Regions from separate parts of the Vibrio sp. 1F263 genome, predicted to be linked through region 2. Evidence: predicted binding sites of a transcription regulator. Region 2 holds the regulator's gene; the other holds the start of a gene.

Region 1 (4,097 bases), on a different contig from region 2:
GTTTGGGAAACCGAAAAGCCAGCACAGATTGCACCAATGATGCCCGTGATAGTGAAATGTTCACTGGTCACTAACCTATTGTTTGCAGGGGTTGTCGTAGCTCAAACTCTATTGAGTTAAATGAGACTAATCATTGCAAAGGGATCAAGCACCGATATACTCAAAGTAAGCTCATTGTTCAAAAGGTATACTAATGGAATACAACACTTCAGCACTGTGCGACATATATTTGGATCAAGTTGATGTCGTGGAACCAATGTTCAGCAACTTCGGTGGACGTGCATCCTTCGCAGGACAGATCACGACATTAAAGTGTTTTGAAGACAATGCTTTAATTCGCTCCGTATTAGAACAAGATGGTTTGGGGCGTGTGTTGTTAATCGATGGTGGCGGCTCACTGCGTAAAGCGCTGATCGATGCTGAGATTGCCCTACTTGCTGAAGACAATGAGTGGGAAGGTATTGTGGTTTACGGCTGCGTACGCGAAGTCGATGAGTTAGAAGACATGAATCTTGGTATTCAGGCTTTAGCCTCTATTCCTGTGGGTGCAAGCCAAGAAGGTGTCGGCGAATTGGATGTACCTGTGAACTTTGGCAGCGTGACCTTCTTACCGGAAGATTACCTCTATGCAGACAACACTGGCATCATTCTTTCGGCAGAGCCTTTGGATGTAGAACTCGATCTGGATGTTGAAGAAGAAGAGGCCGAGTAACTCACTCAGCTTCAAATAATAAAACAAGCAATAGAACACAAAGCATAAGAATACAAACGAAAACGCCCGCTACTGAGTAGCGGGCGTTTTTTTAAATCTGAAGAGTCGATTACTCTACGTCATCCATTTTACCAAGAAGGTTACGGATGCGATCTTGCCATGCTGAATGCTCTTCCTGCATTTGCTGAGTTTTTTGCTCTAGCTCGTGACGGCTTGCTTTAAGCTCACCAGCTTCTGTTGCTAGTGCTTGTTTCTCTTCTTTAAGCTCTTCCACTTCCATTTGAAGAAGTGCAATTGTATCTACTGCTGTTTGAATTTTTGCTTCTAGCTGCTCTAGTACTTCAAAAGACATTCTGGCCTACCTTTAAGTTATCCGTTTGATGGTGAAGGTCTACTCCACTTATTTCCCCATTCTACTCAGCAGAGCAAGGATAAACACTCAATATATTCGATATTTTGCGCCATTCGATGAAAAAAACAGCGCTTTTTACCTAATATTGACGTGAATTATTACTACCGCGACAACAGACTGATTATTTTGATGAATATTACCTGTTTTCACCCGCAAATTGATCAAGAGCAATCCCCAAAAAACAAAAAGGCAAACGTTTCCTTTGGGATATGGTAAAATTCGCCGCGAAATTTCTATTCCCCTTTTGAAAATTTTGGAGTCCGCATGAAACGCGATTTAGCAATGTCATTCTCTCGTGTCACTGAAGGTGCAGCACTAGCTGGTTACAAGTGGCTTGGCCGCGGCGATAAAAACGCTGCAGATGGCGCTGCTGTAGAAGTAATGCGTAGCCTACTGAACAAAACCGAAATTAGCGGCGAGATCGTTATCGGCGAAGGTGAAATCGATGATGCACCTATGCTATACATCGGCGAAAACGTCGGTGTGGGCGGCGATGCAGTCGATATAGCCGTAGACCCAATTGAAGGGACACGCATGACAGCTATGGGTCAATCAAATGCATTGGCGGTATTGGCTGCAGGCGAAAAAGGCAGCTTCCTTAAAGCACCTGACATGTACATGGAAAAATTGGTTGTTGGCCCTGGCGCTAAAGGCGTAATTGACCTAGAGCTGCCACTAACAGAAAACCTAGAAAACATCGCTAAAGCATTAGGTAAAACACTCGATACGCTAGTAGTAACCACACTGGCTAAGCCTCGTCACGATCAAGTCATTGCCGACATGCAAGCCATGGGCGTTCGTGTATTTGCTGTGCCAGACGGTGATGTTGCTGCCTCTATCCTAACGTGTATGCCAGACAGCGAAGTAGACGTAATGTACTGCATCGGCGGCGCGCCTGAAGGTGTCGTTTCTGCTGCTGTTATTCGCGCACTCGACGGTGACATGCACGCTCGTCTTCTTCCTCGTCATGAAGTAAAAGGCGATACAGAAGAGAACCGCAAGCACGGTGAGCTTGAACTAGAGCGTTGTGCAGAAATGGGCGTAACGGCAGGCATCGTCTTGAAAATGGAAGACATGGCACGCAGCGATAATGTTGTATTCTCGGCAACAGGTATTACTAAGGGTGATCTTCTAGAGGGCATCACTCGCACAGGCAATATCGCAACCACAGAAACTCTGCTTATCCGTGGTCGCTGTCGTACGATTCGCCGCATCAAATCTATCCACTACCTAGAGCGTAAAGACCCAGAAGTAATCGGTCACATCCTGTAGACCTAAACTAGCTCTAACAGAAATGTTCCAAGGCTGATACCAAGTATCAGCCTTTTGTTTTATTAGTGCACCAGAATCTCACCATTTGCTGTCGCTAGAGTAAACGCTGTCTATATAGTAAATCCCCATCAATATAGTAAATGGTTTGCTTTATAAACACCTTGCCTCATAATAGTGAGGTTGATGAGGTAGGGATAGTATGAAAACAAGCGACAAAATCTTACAGACCATTAAGCGTCAAGGCGCGGTAACCGCGAAACAACTGTCAGAAGAGTTTGGCATGACGACAATGGGTGCAAGGCAACATCTGCAAAGTCTGGAAGATGACGGTATTCTTGCGTTTCATGATGTGAAAGTGAAAGTGGGTCGCCCGACTCGCCACTGGTCCCTGACTCAACAAGGTCATAGCCAATTTTCAGACCGACATGGTGAACTCACCATTCAAGTGATTGATGCTGTGGAGAATCTATTTGGTAAAGAAGGGCTGGCTAAGGTTGCTGCCGAGCGTGAACAACACACTCTTAACCAGTATCAAACTGCGCTGTCTGACTGTGATTCACTCATCAGCAAGCTTAAAAAACTCACCCAGCTTCGTGAAGACGAAGGCTACATGGCTGAGCTTCAAGAGCATGATGATCACTACATCTTGATTGAGAACCACTGCCCCATCTGCAAAGCAGCAACTCGTTGCCCTAGCCTATGCCAATCTGAGCTCAATGTTTTCACTGAACTGCTCAAAAATGAGTGTCATGTAAGCCGCACTGAACACATTATTGCCGGCGAGAGACGCTGTACTTATACCTTAACGCCCACGCCTTTATCGTAATACCAAGTGCTAAGGGCTAGTCCCAACCCACCGATTCCGTCTCAATATTGAGAAAATGAGAATAGATTAAAATTTGTACAAATTTATTTCTTAAGCTTAAAGCATATGAAACACGCTTAATGCTAAGGAAGGAATCATGGCACAGCCACAGCCAAATCAAAAACTGCCCCCCTTTGATGAACTGGTCCAACTCGCCAAAAGCGATCCGAAAGCATTCAATCAATTCAAACACGAAATGTGCGAGCAGATGATTTGTTCGGCCTCGGAAACTATGCAAGACAGGCTACGCGCTCAGCAAAGTCACATCGATTTGGTGGTCGGTCGCTGTAAAAATCCACATCATGTTAATGTCGTGCTCATGCAGGAGCTTCGTTGTCAGGTCTGTAAATTCCAAGATTCACTCGAAGGTCGCTATAGTTTTGAAGAACCTAAAACTGAAAATGTCGTGCCTTTCAGGCCGAATACAGAACCCAAAATGTACTAAAAGTAGAAAAGTATCAAAAAGAAAAAAGGGAGCGCAATGCTCCCTTTTTACTGATGAATCATCCAATCTTTAAACTGGATCTTCACCGTAATCATTACGGCCTTCTGTGCCTTTCAACAAACCACACTCAATCAGAATCCATAAGCCACACACTAACGCTGCAACGGTCGCAACCATATGGATTGGCGATACCGGCTCAGTGGTAGTCGCTGCCATTGGCGAAGCCAAACGACCCAGTACTAGGGGCACATTTAGTAGTAACCAGTAATTCGACTTATTGCGGTCGTGCCAGCGCTTAGCGGTGACCGCAAGATCTGGGATCACTAGCAGCAATAGGAATACTGGCAGTAGGATGTAAGAGTAAGCAGGGAACAACACAGAGATACCAGAA
Region 2 (4,097 bases):
AGACCCATCAATAGATTGATAAGGAAAAACGGGAAAACAGGAATTAGACGTAGCGAGAATAAGTAAAATGCACCGTCTTTTTCAACGCCCTTATTTATGGTAGCTAACTTGTCGCCAAACTTGGTTTGGATCCAGTCACGTAACAAGTAACGGCTACTTAAGAAGGCGAGGGTTGCACCAATAGCGCTCGCGAAAGACACCAGTAGTAAACTGTTCCAAAACCCAAACAGCGCAGCGCCTAACAGTGTAACAACGGCGGCGCCAGGAATTGAGAAAGCCGTAATCATGACATACGCGACAAAGTAGATAGCGGCAGCGGCAATGAAATTGCTCTCGATGTAGTCATTCAACACAGCTTGCTGGGCTTTTGCATTTTCAAGCGTTAAGTACTGGCCGAAATTGACGCCTAACAAGACGATGGTTATGACCAACACAATACCCAATATCATTTTTTTACTCATTGATACTTCCTCTAAATTTTCAATGCATACCATTAGTTTTTCAATGTAAACCATTAGTATAGATAGACAGGCAAAGCATAGAATAACTTTCACCAGATATAAAAAAAGCCGCAAAAATGCGGCTTAGTTATCTAGATAGTTTGCACTGACAATGTTAATTGACGTGATTGATAAGCTCTTCACGACGTTGCTGCGGTATAACAGACCAATGTGTACCATTGATCGCGCCTTCTAGGGCCCATAACAGTTCAATACTGACAGAAGACGCGTGCGATTCTTTGATGGCGTTAAATGCGTTTACAGAGCCAGATTCATATAAACGTTCTACAGAATCGATCCCTGCCTTTTTCAACATCCGCTCGGTGGCGAGTCGAAGGTTAGGCAGATCTTTGAGTCGAGTTGGTTTAGCAGAAGATTGTTCAGCTTTCTCTTCTTTAGCAAAACCTAGAGACGTAGTCGCAAGCTGCAAGATTTTCTCTTGGTCTTGCCATAAGCCTTCAGGTAAAGCGAAATATTTAGTAACGACAGGAAAACCACGTTTTTTGTAGACGTACGGTTGAAATCCTTGTTGTTCGAATTGTTGCGTTGTGCATTTGTCAGCTCGTATATGCAACTGGTCATTCACAACCAGGGCAAACATAGTGTCATCAGCAAAAAGCCCGAATCCACCAAACATTGAGCGTGACTTAATTTTTCCTAGGGGCTCAAATAATTTCATTGAGTCCTTTAGTATCGGTTTATCCATGTTATTTATCTCGGTGTATTTGAACTACGCCACCAAATAAGCAGGTCCGAGAGATTAGCAAAATGTTGCAATTAAATTGTCAATAGGCTGTAAATTACTAAAGTATTAGTAGTTACTGCATTTTGCCATCGGTAACCCCGCTACCATACCAACGAGTGGTTTAGGCCGGAAGCTTTGCGTCCCACTTTTTCAAGTGGTTTGCCCTGTGCGTGACTGGGTTATTAGAATAAAGTTTTTGTTGAATTAGGCTCACACTTCTTATTTCAAAATGTGATGTTGCTTCAATTAATGACCTTTGAATTATGCATGCAAGTGCACTTTGTTTGTTGAGGAAAAAAACGCACCTAAAGGTGCGCTTGATTAAACTAAACTCATTACATCAATTAATTTAACGTTTTAACTGTACTTCGCTCAACAATTTCAGGGTGCATTTCGAAGACGCGTTTCTCGTGGTCTTTGTCTTTTATACGCTCTAGTAGTATTTCGAATGCATTTTTACCAACACGGCGCTTAGGTTGGTGAACCGTCGTTAACGGTGGAGAGAAGTATTCAGCCAATTCTATGTTGTCGTAACCGATCACTGAGATATCTTCAGGAATACGAATGCCTTTTTCTTGTAATCGACTCATCAGTCCTAATGCCATCGTGTCGTTAAAACAGAATACTGCGGTAGGGCGATCTTTCATCTCAATGATTTGGTCAGCAGCAATCACAGCTGTGTCACATTCAAAGTTGCCTTCGATGATCATATTTTCATCGGCAGTAATCTTCGCTTCATTGAGTGCGCGCTTGTAACCTGAGATGCGTTCAACACACGCTGCTTTGTCTAAGTGGCCACTTAAACATGCAATCTTGGAGTGACCGCGCTCAATGAGGTATTTGGTTGCTAGGTAGCCACCTTCTTCAGAGTTATCGATGATCTTATCAGCCTGAGAGCTTTCAGGGCCCCAGTCCATGATAACTTTAGGGATGTCTGCGTGACGGTCTAACATCTCTCTTAGTTCTTCAGTCAGGTCAGAACACATAACTAAGATGCCATCTACACGTTTCTCTGCAAGCATTCGAATGTAGTCACGTTGCTTTTCGTAGATACCGCCCGTATTGCACAAGATCAAAGTGTAACCTTGACGGTAGCAGTAGCTCTCAACACCATCGATAACTTCAGAGAAAAATAGGTTAGTTGATTGAGTCACTAGCATACCGATGGTGCGGGTTGTATTGCACTTCAAACTACGAGCAACGGCACTTGGCGCATAGTTCAGTTCGTCTACGGCTTTGTTTACTTTTTCTTGAGTCGCTTCAGCAACAAAGCGAGTTTTGTTGATTACGTGAGAAACGGTTGTTGTTGATACGCCGGCTAAGCGTGCGACATCTTTTATAGTGGCCATGTTTTTATCCTATTAGAAGCTACTTTCCCAAAGTACGGAATGAAGTAGCCGTTAAGCTACCTAACTAAGAGCTTAAATTTGTAGGGCTCTTTGGGTACTAAAGTGCTAAAAAACAAAAAACCGCTATTGAGCGGCTTGTCTTAACACCGAAATGCTCTGAACTTCAATAAGTGTAGCATTTCGTGAATGTTTCATATTTTATCGTTTGCGGTCACAATTTTAGACTGACTAGAAATTACTCGCAATAAAATTCACCCAGAAATCCGGGTGAATGGTCACAATTCTATTGAATTTATTTATCGAGTCGTCAAAAAAAGCTTATTCGCCAGCTAGGTATTGAGTGTCTAATTTACAGAATGCCAATAGCAGGGATGAGACTGATGCGTAGAAACCGAATGTGTCAATGTCATGACATTTAACGTTGAACTTTGGTACCCAAGTAAGCAGTTGCTGTTCGATAAATTGCTGTTGAACAGCAAAGGATTTCTCTAGTTCTTCTTCTAGTTCAGTTTCGTTCGAACGAATGATTAGATTACCTAGGAAATCGAGTTCGATAGCAATGTGGTCAGCTGGCTCTTTTAGGTCTTGGTTAACCACTAAGTTGTGTTTAGCCATGATCTCTTCCATATCTTTTGCTGGCTTATCGTTCAATAGGCCAGTTTGGCCGATATACATAGAAGCGTAAGGAAGTGCGCCATGTTTATCAGTCTTTAAGAATAAGTCACAGAAGTCAGCAGACAATTCTAATTGAGCATCTTCACGTGTTTGTAGACGGTTTAGCGCATCCACTAAGCTATCAATCGCCGGCTTTAGTGTTTCATTTTCACCTAAACCAGTTAGGAAAGAACGAATTTCAACAGAGTGGTAGTGATCGAGTTCTTCTTGAGTGAGCTCTTTAGCGAACAAGCTTGATAGCCACCAGTATATTTCTGCTCGTTGTTCGTTGAATGCTTTCGTATCTTTCATTTCTTAGATCCTGATTTAGTCTTGTGGTGTGTGTATACCTAGCATCGTCGAGTGATTTATGTATAGGCACACCAAGGCTGAATAACAAGGTTATTTGCGAAACGCAAAGTTACTCGTTAGTAGTAATGCCTATATTGAATTGCGATGGGCGACAAATAGCAAGGTTTAAGATTGTCTTGTATCAAAAAAAAATCATGTTTCTGGCTTTTATCTTCTGTAGTACTAGAATTGTTACGAGTTATGAATAGAATGGTCACTGAAACTATTAAATAAGAAAAGTGGTGTAGATGAGCTATCACGTATTAGTCGTAGAAGATGATGTGGTAACCCGAAGTAAACTGGTTGGATATTTCCAGAATGAAGGTTACACAGTGAGCGAAGCTGAAAGCGGGGCTCAAATGAGAAAAATGTTAGAAGAAAATAACGTTGACCTCATTATGTTAGACATCAACTTGCCAGGCGAAGATGGATTGATGCTAACTCGCGAATTACGCAGTCAATCAGACATTGGAATAATTTTAGTTACTGGACGCACGG

Evidence for each region. The regulator PurR, encoded in region 2, represses purine synthesis genes. The targets are predictions, from matches to a motif close to TNANGNAAACGTTTNCNTNA.
Region 1: glpX (class II fructose-bisphosphatase) is a predicted target of PurR. The motif match lies at 1,310-1,329, and genes of this name have one in related genera.

The regions. Positions count from the first base shown of each region.
Region 1 covers NZ_JBGONI010000011.1:75,385-79,481, forward strand. The annotation lists gene ACED25_RS09995 (1,4-dihydroxy-2-naphthoate polyprenyltransferase) at 1-120, shown strand, start outside; gene rraA (ribonuclease E activity regulator RraA) at 194-712, shown strand; gene zapB (cell division protein ZapB) at 822-1,064, opposite strand; gene glpX (class II fructose-bisphosphatase) at 1,389-2,396, shown strand; gene ACED25_RS10015 (helix-turn-helix transcriptional regulator) at 2,596-3,222, shown strand; gene ACED25_RS10020 (DUF3135 domain-containing protein) at 3,359-3,706, shown strand; gene ACED25_RS10025 (DUF805 domain-containing protein) at 3,776-4,097, opposite strand, start outside.
Region 2 covers NZ_JBGONI010000001.1:74,808-78,904, reverse strand. The annotation lists gene ACED25_RS00350 (TVP38/TMEM64 family protein) at 1-461, opposite strand, end outside; gene ACED25_RS00345 (TfoX/Sxy family DNA transformation protein) at 616-1,206, opposite strand; cyclic di-GMP riboswitch class I at 1,334-1,419, opposite strand; gene purR (HTH-type transcriptional repressor PurR) at 1,590-2,594, opposite strand; gene torD (molecular chaperone TorD) at 2,913-3,560, opposite strand; gene torR (two-component system response regulator TorR) at 3,848-4,097, shown strand, end outside.